3 regions of the Shewanella sp. SP2S2-6 genome follow, and region 1 is predicted to be linked to each of the others. Evidence: predicted binding sites of a transcription regulator. Region 1 holds the regulator's gene; each other region holds the start of a gene.
The links. The regulator sigma-54, encoded in region 1, starts transcription at its own class of promoters, with help from an activator protein. The targets are predictions, from matches to a motif close to GTTGGCACGNNNNTNGNNT.
Positions count from the first base shown of each region.

Region 1 (3,282 bases):
AGCCTCGGCGAGCGCGAAAGAAATTCGTTACGATATGGCAAGCCGTACCCTGACACTGAAAGGCCAAGCTTCGTTAGATCAAGCAGGTAGCCAAGTGACGGGTAATGTGATCCGCTATAACATCATCCAGCAAAAATTGATTGCTGAGAGCACAGGTAATGGTGACGATCGCGTGATCACTATTATTCAGCCAGAAAACTATCAAGATGATGCCAAACCAGACGCGCCAGCGGATAAACCTGTGAAAAAGCAGGACTCTAAATGACCCAAATCACCCTAAGAGCACAAAATCTGGCGAAGAGTTATAAGAGTCGCCAAGTGGTTAAAGACGTCAGTCTAACGGTAAAGACAGGTCAAGTTGTTGGACTACTCGGCCCAAACGGTGCGGGTAAAACCACCACCTTTTACATGGTCGTCGGTCTGGTTAAAAGCGATAAAGGCCACATCTTTATCGACGATGATGATTTAACCGCAGATCCTATGCACCTGCGCGCCCGCAAAGGCATAGGTTACTTACCGCAGGAAGCCAGTATCTTCCGTAAGCTGACCGTCCATGACAACATCATGGCCGTACTGCAAACGCGCAAAGAATTGAAGAAAGAGCAAAGGGAAGAACAACTCGAGCATCTGCTCGAAGAATTCCACATCACCCACATCCGTGACAGCCAAGGTATGTCATTGTCGGGTGGCGAACGTCGCCGTGTAGAAATTGCACGGGCGTTAGCGGCAAATCCTAAGTTCATTTTGCTCGATGAACCCTTTGCGGGTGTCGATCCGATTTCAGTTATCGACATTAAAAAGATTATCGAACAGCTCAAAAGTCGTGGCCTTGGCGTGTTGATCACCGACCATAATGTTCGCGAGACATTAGATGTGTGTGAACATGCCTATATTGTGAGTCACGGAAACCTGATTGCCGAAGGAACACCTGCAGAGATCTTAGACAATCAGCAAGTTAGGGCTGTGTACTTAGGTGAACAATTCAGGCTATAGTTAATCAAGCGGAGCCAATGAAGGCAATTTGTGCCAGCATTGGGCTCCACTCAAGATGATAACAAGCGACCTCATCCAACAATAATAACGTAGGGATCAGCGGTAACATGAAAGCGTCACTCCAGCTCAAACTGGGTCAACAGTTAACCATGACGCCACAATTACAACAGGCCATTCGTCTGTTGCAACTGTCGTCATTAGAACTGCAGCAAGAGATCCAGCAAGCCTTAGATTCTAATCCCCTTCTCGAGCTGGAAGAGGATCAATTCGACGCCACTAAAGACCCTGTAAACCAAACGCTTTCCGATACGGATTTCAGTGAATCGAGCACTCTGCCGCCAGAGAAAGACAGCTCCACCATAGACACGGCAGAGTCCTTAACCAAAGAATCCATGCCCGACGAACTCCCCATGGACACCACCTGGGATGAAGTGTTCACCGCCTCCCCTAATTCTGGCCCCGGCGGCAGTCGTGAAGACGATATGCCCTTCCAAGGTGAGACCAGTGAAGGCTTGTATGAACACTTAGAATGGCAAAAAAACCTCACACCGTTTTCTGAAACCGATTTAGCCATTGCCACCGCCATTATTGATGCCATCGACGATCAAGGCTATCTCACCCAAAGCACTGACGAAATCCTCGAAGCCATGGGCAATTCTGAGGTTGAGCTCGACGAAGTCGAAGCCGTACTCAAGCGCATTCAACATTTTGATCCCATTGGTGTTGCCGCCCGCGATTTAAGCGAGTGCCTGTTGATCCAACTATCGCATTTCGCCGCTGACACGCCCAACCTAGAAAACGCCCGCATGCTGATCAAAGATCATTTAGATCTGATCGCCGCCCGCGATTTTAGATTGTTGATGCGTAAGACTAAATTAAAAGAGGATGAGTTAAGAGACGGCATCGCGCTTATCCAAACCCTCAATCCTCGCCCAGGTTTATTGATTACGCCCAACGATGACGAATACGTCATCCCAGATGTGTCAGTGTCGAAGAAAAATGGCCGCTGGGTGGTTGAGCTTAATCCTGACTGCATGCCAAAAATCAATGTAAATCAACATTATGCTTCGATGGCGCGCTGCACTAAAAGCCAAGCCGATAGCCAATTTATTCGTGGTCATCTGCAAGAGGCTAAATGGTTTATCAAGAGTTTAGAGAGCCGTAATGATACCCTGTTGAAGGTGGCGAACTGTATCGTCCAATATCAGCAAGGTTTCTTTGAATACGGTGAAGAAGCCATGAAACCTATGGTGCTGAACGATATTGCCGAAGCGGTAGAAATGCATGAGTCGACCATCTCACGGGTGACAACCCAGAAATACATGCATACCCCTAAGGGACTTTTTGAACTAAAATACTTCTTCTCTAGCCACGTCGGTACTGACGATGGTGGGGAGTGCTCATCCACAGCAATCAGAGCCTTCATTAAGAAACTGGTTGCAGCGGAAAACCAGAAAAAACCATTGAGCGACAGTAAGATGGCACAACTTCTGGCAGAACAAGGGATCAACGTAGCCCGCAGAACCATTGCGAAGTACCGAGAGGCTATGCTCATTCCGCCTTCTAATCAGCGTAAAAGTTTATAACCTACAGTGGATATCGGAGGACGTTTCTATGCAAATAAACCTGAGTGGACACCATGTCGAAATTACCGAATCGTTACGCGCATATGTAGAAGAAAAGTTTTCAAAACTTGAACGCCATTTCGAACAGATCAATAATGTGCACGTTGTGCTCAATGTCGAGAAAATGCAACAGATTGCCGAAGCGAGAATAAATCTTATCGGTGGTGAAGTTTTTGCTACTTCAGAGCATGCTGACATGTATGCCGCTATAGACGCCCTGATTGACAAGCTTGATCGTCAGGTTATTAAACACAAAGAGAAGTTAACAAAACACTAATAATGGAACTTTGTACCATACTGCGGCCGGAGTGCACTACCTGCGCCACTCCGGGCAGCAAGAAAAAGGTACTGGAACTCATCAGCGACTTAGTCGCTGCCCAGTACCCGACCCTCTCATCTCAAGAGATATTCGAAAGCCTAGTGGCGCGCGAAAAGATGGGGAGCACAGGTATAGGTAACGGCATCGCCATTCCACATGGTCGACTAGCCGATATAGATCAGCCCATTGCCATACTCATTAAGTGTGAAGAGCCGATAGCATTCGATGCTATCGATAAGCAACCTGTTGATATTTTATTTGCACTACTGGTGCCTGCAGACCAATGTCAGCAGCACTTAAGTACCTTGTCTTGCATGGCCGAAAAGCTGAGCGACAAGCAAATAT
Region 1 is NZ_JAUOEQ010000022.1:6,035-9,316, reverse strand. Features, by position in the region: gene lptA (lipopolysaccharide transport periplasmic protein LptA) at 1-265, shown strand, start outside; gene lptB (LPS export ABC transporter ATP-binding protein) at 262-993, shown strand; gene Q4Q57_RS14665 (RNA polymerase factor sigma-54) at 1,101-2,579, shown strand; gene hpf (ribosome hibernation promoting factor) at 2,608-2,895, shown strand; gene ptsN (PTS IIA-like nitrogen regulatory protein PtsN) at 2,898-3,282, shown strand, end outside.

Region 2 (3,282 bases), on a different contig from region 1:
TACGGAAATTTGATATCAAATTGCGGGCCACCAAGTGTTGAGTCTGCGCGATAACTCATAGTGCCTTTCAACAGCGTGGCGGCATTAAAGGCTGCTGATAATCCTAAGCCCGTGCCGCCTTTATTACGATTGGTGGTGAAAAATGGCTCGAACATGTGTTCAGCGACATCGGCTGGAATTTCTAAACCATTATTTTGGATGCTAATTAGAATCGAATCTTCATCCACTGTGGCGCTGATGTGGATAAGATTATCTTCGCGTCCATGGAAAGCATGGGTAAAGGCGTTCGACAGAATATTGCTAACAATCTGATTCAATAAGCTGATATTGGTTTGAATATTGAGTGTGGGTTCTACGCTGATTTCAGTAACGGCGTTGACATGCGGATGCATAATCAATGTTGACTCCAAAATCTCGTGGAGTTGCTGACTTAAGTTACAAGGTTGGTGTTCTTCATGACTGCGATCGATAGCGATCGTCTTAAATTTTTGGATCAAACTACTGGCTTTGGTGATATTGCGGACTATGAGTTCACAGCTTTCTTGATACTCATTAAGGATCTCATTGATTTCGTCTAAGGTGGCTTGATCGCTGTGGATCAGGTCGATCAGCTCTTCAATATGGCTCAGCTGCGCACTCGCCGCCGTCAAACAAATGCCAATCGGTGTGTTGATCTCGTGGGCAACCCCCGACACCAATCCTCCCAAGGCCGCCATTTTCTCTTGCTCAACCAGCACTTGTTGCGCCCGTTTTAGCGCGCTAAGGGATTGTTCTAACTCTATGGTTCTCTCTTTAACTTGCCTGGCGAGTTCTTCTTTATAGCTACGTTCGAGCTTGAGTAGCCGCTCTCTGTCTTCCAGGGCCGTTTGCAGTTCAGTCTTAGATTTCTTTAAGGCGCCAAAGGAGCTTCTCAGTTGCACTTGCATGCTATTGATGGAGTCGGCGACTTGTTTGAACTCATCAATTTTTTCTTGGCGGGCAAATTGCAGTGGCTCGTATTCGTGATCTAGGTCGATATTTTTACAGTATTGGCTGAGTTTATCTAAGTGTTTGGTGATATTGAACCATACTAAAAACAGAATAAATCCAGCAACTAAGAAGGTTTTTATTCCGTTAGAGAGCAAAATGATAATAGCTTTATCATACAAGCGCTGATAGATGGCATCGACATCGACTTGTATTTCAAGTGTACCGACATTAATGCTCTCGGTCGGGGATTTATAAACTAGCGGGAAGGTTTTATCTAAGGAGTGTTCTTGCTTTTGCTCGCCTGCATTCCATGCTTGGCCGCTGTCATCTTTAATCGAAATGTAGTTAATATCGGGCAACTGAATTAAGCCATTGAGCTGAGTGTTAATCAGCCGCTCGTCAATCACCCAAATACTGGCGGCGAGCACATCTAAATTCACTTTTTCCATATTGGAAAACACTCTGTCGATACGCACAACGTCATTGCGATAATCACTGATCAATTGATACGCAGTGGTGATTAAGGTGATAACAGAGCTAAAAAGTACAATAGACAAGGTCAGGTGCCTGCCTATGGGACTTTTGATAAGTTGGCTAAAGAATGTCAGCATCTTAAATTTTCTTTATGCAATAGCGGCTTGAGATGCTTATAAGCATAGACCTACAGATCCAGAAAGTGCATTTTCTCGCAGATAAAATCAATGAAATATGTCTTCATTTGTGGCATTAAATTTGCTTATTAGCCAATAAGTTCAATTTTTTGTCACTGGGATAGCACTATGTTTAAACTCAAGCTGGATTCAGTTAAGTTTTTTAGCCCGAAGAAAATGATGTTTAGAGTCATGCTGTGGCTAATGGTGAGTTGTACTGTCTTACTCCTTATTCCTCCTAATGCGTTGGCAGTGCTGGCGCTCGATAAATTTGTGCCCGAACATGCTCATTTTGTTGGATTAGGTCTAATCATCTCTATCGCCTATTTTTTGAGTCAGCTGATTAACTTAGGCTTAGATGAATCAATTCGTCATTTAAGTGATAAGCGCGTTATTGAGACGATTGAAGCTAAAGTGAAGTTGCTTGATCCCGCTGAGCGGGCGTTAGTCAGAGAGTTTTTTCTTCAGGGCGCCACGATTTTGACTCTGCCGCAAAATGAGCCTGCCGTAAAAAGTTTATTGAATGCCTGTATCTTAGAAAAGCTAGGTAACGAGCGCCATTATGCGATTCAGGGACCGACAGCCGATTATAAGATTGCTATGAAGGCTCGCATGTACCTCAACCGCGATGTGCTGCGTTTACCTGCGGGTGAGCCGAGCCAAGAGGAAATGCAGTCGTTGATTAAGGCACGTCCGCAGTTTTTAAATGGTCTAGTACAAAACAGAAAACACGCCGCATAGGCGTGTTTTGCCTCGCTCGCATGAGTGCTGGCTTAGGTAAGTTGCAGTAATCGGAAAAGTGAGATAACAAAAAATGGGGGTGATAAAAACCCCCTAGATTTTGCATTTATACAAGAACATGAAGAACAACTGGAGCAAAAACTATTGTTTCGGTGCCGACTTCACAATGAACATCCAAGTGATATAGGACACTATCCCTATTGTGCTAAAGATAACGATCATTGAAAGTAAGCCTATGGGGTTACCAAACATTAGATCTAACCAAAATGCCATGACTGAAATCCTCTTTCCTGTGAAGTCCTCTCTAAATTAGCGATATTCGATAGCCAAAATACTGATCTCGATCAATAAAAAATCGACATAGGAATACAAAGCGATAACTCTTAGTTAACTCTGTGATCTTGGTCAAGTTTAAGGCTATGCTTAACAGTGATGAGTTCAAATAACTTGGCTTTGTTTCATCTTCTGTTAGCGTCTAGGATTAACCTACTCAATGAGTTCGTTATTTATTTAGTTAACGCGCATTCCATCTATTCGCCCTTGTTTAATATGAATGCGGCAATATCAGTTTTTTAAAGGAGTAAAAAATGGATTCTAATAAAAGTCGTAAGGATTCAATGGGATATAATTCTATCTTTGCGCCACTGCTGTTGCTGATTTATCCACTCTATTGTTTAGTTGCCACAGGGCACTTTGTCGCCATCCTGTGTTTAAGCGCGCTCGCCTGCATTTTAATTTTCAACATCAATAAATTAATTCGCAATTTAAGGCAGCTTGAGCGCGCCGCCCATCATTTAGGCGAAGGGGATTTAAGTTATCAATTAGAAGAGAAAGATGCGGGCATCTTCATTAAGGTTGTGCATAGCATTAATCGTATGGGCGAGGATGTCAGCCGCACCATTTTATCTTTGTCTGATACCTG
Region 2 is NZ_JAUOEQ010000031.1:24,113-27,394, forward strand. Features, by position in the region: gene Q4Q57_RS17390 (ATP-binding protein) at 1-1,580, opposite strand, end outside; gene Q4Q57_RS17395 (superinfection exclusion B family protein) at 1,749-2,360, shown strand; gene Q4Q57_RS17400 (DUF3149 domain-containing protein) at 2,502-2,633, opposite strand; gene Q4Q57_RS17405 (bacteriohemerythrin) at 2,948-3,282, shown strand, end outside.
Region 2: Q4Q57_RS17395 (superinfection exclusion B family protein) is a predicted target of sigma-54. The motif match lies at 1,689-1,707, and genes of this name have one in related genera.

Region 3 (3,282 bases), on a different contig from region 1:
GCCTATGTACAGCAATTGCTGAGCCGCAGCACCAGTTTGATTTCCCTCGATGCTCACTCAGGCTTTGGCTTGAGTGATCATATTTGGTTCCCCTACGCCCATACACGTACCGCCTTCGAAAATGCCAATTATATTTTTTATCTAAAACAATTATTTGAACAGAGTTATCCACATCATGGCCATTACCGGCTTGCGCCGCAGAGCCAGTTCTATCGCACCCATGGGGATATTTGGGATTACCTCTATCGCCAGCATCAAGTGGCCGATCCCCATGCACAGGTACCGTTTCTGCCTTTGACATTAGAGATGGGGTCCTGGGCTTGGATAAAGAAAAACCCAAGGCAAATATTTAATTTTGCAGGTTTTTTTAATCCGCAGAAAACACATCGTCACCACAGAATTTTACGCAGGCACACAGTGCTGATGCAATTTATGATGGAAGCGGCCTACGCCCAATCGTTAGAACAGTTAACGCCTGAACGTTTGGCTGAACTCACTGAGTGCGCGCGGCAGTATTGGTATCGGGAGCCACAGTCATGACAACTTGGGTGTTACTGCGGGGATTAATGCGTGATCAACGCCACTGGCATGGCTTCGATCAACGACTGCGACATAAAGGATTGCGAGTACTGACCCCAGATTTGCCGGGTAATGGGACGTTATCCAATAAGGCCAGTCCGCTGAAGATTGCCGATTATGCCCATGCCGTGTGGTTGCAATTGGATGAGCAGGTGCAGGAAGGCGAGACTATTTATCTTCTCGGCTTGTCTATGGGCGGTATGTTGGCGCTGGAAATGGCGCACCAGCGGCCTTGGCAGATAAGGCATGTTTTTGTATTAAACAGCAGTGCGGCGAATTTATCGCCTTGGTATCAAAGACTTAATCCACTGAATGCATTGAAGGCGTTTTGCTTGCGGGCTCGGGGTAAAGCCTTACATCCCATCGAGTCGACGATAGTGCGTTTAACCAGTTTTCGCCATCGGCGAGATTGCGATTTAATTGCCGAATGGAGTGAATTTCGCCGCGAATCCTCGCCAACTATCCGTAATGCCTGGCGGCAACTGTGGGCGGCTTTTCAATATCAGTGTCCATTGACCGTGGAAGTACCAATAAGTGTGCTCTGCGGTGACCGTGATGCGTTGGTGAGCATGGCATCGAGTAAAGCTTTAGCGCAGCACTTTCACACTGATTTGATAGTATTAGCGTATTGCGGCCATGATGCGGCCATTGATGCCCCTGCAAAACTGGCACATTACCTGTTAGCGATTGCGACGCCGACTAAGCCGCAAACTGAGGTTCAAGAGGATGATGAACCTGCCCATGCTCAATATGTCCATACTCAATATAGTTGCAATGATTTACTGGAGGAGGAAATGGCCTTCATTGAGGCGATATTTTCAGAATGGGATGAAAAAGCGCTATCCATTCTCCACAGTAAATCATCGACAGTAAATCATCAGCAATGAACAGCGCTAAGACGGATAACTCACTGCCTATTAGGCTTTAGCCACGACGGTTTGACCTATCGGTGTTAGGCTGAGTAACGCCAATTTAAGATGCTGTATTCCAAAGGGAATACCGATAATAGTCACAAAACAGGCTAAGGCATGGGCCAGGTGGCCTATGGCTAACCAGATCCCAAACAGCAAAAACCAAATGATATTTCCCACCATGCCTAGGGCACCTGTGCCTAAATCGTCACGTCCGGTCAAGTGGCGACGGTTGATTTGTTCTTGGCCAAATGGCCAGAAGGTCATTTCGCCGATAACAAAGCAGGCGCGGCCAAAGGGAATACCAATAATGCTGATAAAACACAGGATACCTGCGAGCCACCAAGCGAGTCCCATCACAAATCCACCGAGCACAAACCAAGCGATGTTGAATATTAAGCGTAATACTGCCATTGAAAACTCCTTAGGTTACTTTTTTAGCCTTTATCGTTAGCTGTAATGAATGCCGTTAGCTTTGATAAACTGAATATATGTCAATGACTAAGCGAGAAACGTGCCAATTATTTTGTTTTCAAAAATCAATGCCTTACATCCACCTGTTTAAGCTTTATTTGTGATTTTCACTAATTCTTCGCTAAATTGCTAATTTCTTAAGAGCAGAAGATCAAAGGTGGCGTTAAACTAGCCATTCCATCCAATGGCTTAAAAGCCAGAGTATTTAATCGTTTGAGTAGCCTGATGTTTGCAAATTCCCCCGTCGATATTTTTGCCTTTGCTGGTCGAGAAATATTTCTAAAACGTGATGATTTATTGCATCCAGCGTTTAGCGGCAATAAAGCACGTAAATTCGGCTACTTTTTAGATCATGAGTTTGCCGGCATCACCAAGGTGATAGGCCATGGCTCACCCTTAGCGAACTCTTTGTATTCCCTATCAACATTGGCCAAGATGAAAGGCTGGCAGTGTGATTTTTATGTTGACCATATTGCCAGTCAGATTGTTAAGCATCCCACGGGGAATTACGCTGCGGCATTGGCAAATGGCGCCAATATTATCGACTTAAGTGAGTTAATGGCGCAAAAGCTGGCGTTTACTCAGTCGCAGGATGAACCTCAGGTTTTATCTGACCTTAATGTTAGTTGTGACCCTGCTTTGCAAACGGGTGGTGCGCGACTGAGTTGCCAAGAGTATATCGAGACTCAAGTACTCGCGAATGAGCCGACGGCGCTTTTTATCCCAGAGGGTGGGCGTTGTTCCTACGCTGAATACGGGGTAAATGTATTGGCGCAAGAAATAGTGCAATTTGCGCAGGCGAATGATTTAGTCGATTTAACAGTATTTTTACCGTCGGGGACGGGGACGACGGCGTTATTTTTAAATCAGTACTTTATTCGTCAGCAAACGGCGTTTCGCGTCGTGACTTGCGCCGTGGTGGGCGGCGATGATTATTTACGTTTACAATTCTCTATGCTTAATCCAAATACTCTCGAGCATCCACATATCGTGAATGTCGGCAAAAAATATCACTTTGGTAAACTCTACCCTGAATTCTATGCCATGTGGCAGCGGGTTTGTGCCTCAGGAGTTCAGTTTGAATTAATCTACGATCCCTTAGGTTTTATTGTGCTTGAGGATTACTTACAGCGTAGTGAATTAGGTCATGTGATGTATTTGCATCAAGGCGGATTATTGGGGAATGAGACTATGTTGCCGCGTTATCAGCGTAAATTTGGCTAAAGTAGCTAAGCCCACGGTGCAGGATATTTACTTAGTGACGCTAAGACATAATGTGTTTGAAGCTGTGTCATGCCTAAGTTAAGCTTATGATATT
Region 3 is NZ_JAUOEQ010000010.1:22,002-25,283, forward strand. Features, by position in the region: gene Q4Q57_RS09345 (M14 family metallopeptidase) at 1-540, shown strand, start outside; gene Q4Q57_RS09350 (alpha/beta fold hydrolase) at 537-1,466, shown strand; gene Q4Q57_RS09355 (YccF domain-containing protein) at 1,497-1,904, opposite strand; gene Q4Q57_RS09360 (pyridoxal-phosphate dependent enzyme) at 2,190-3,188, shown strand.
Region 3: Q4Q57_RS09355 (YccF domain-containing protein) is a predicted target of sigma-54. The motif match lies at 1,994-2,012, and genes of this name have one in related genera.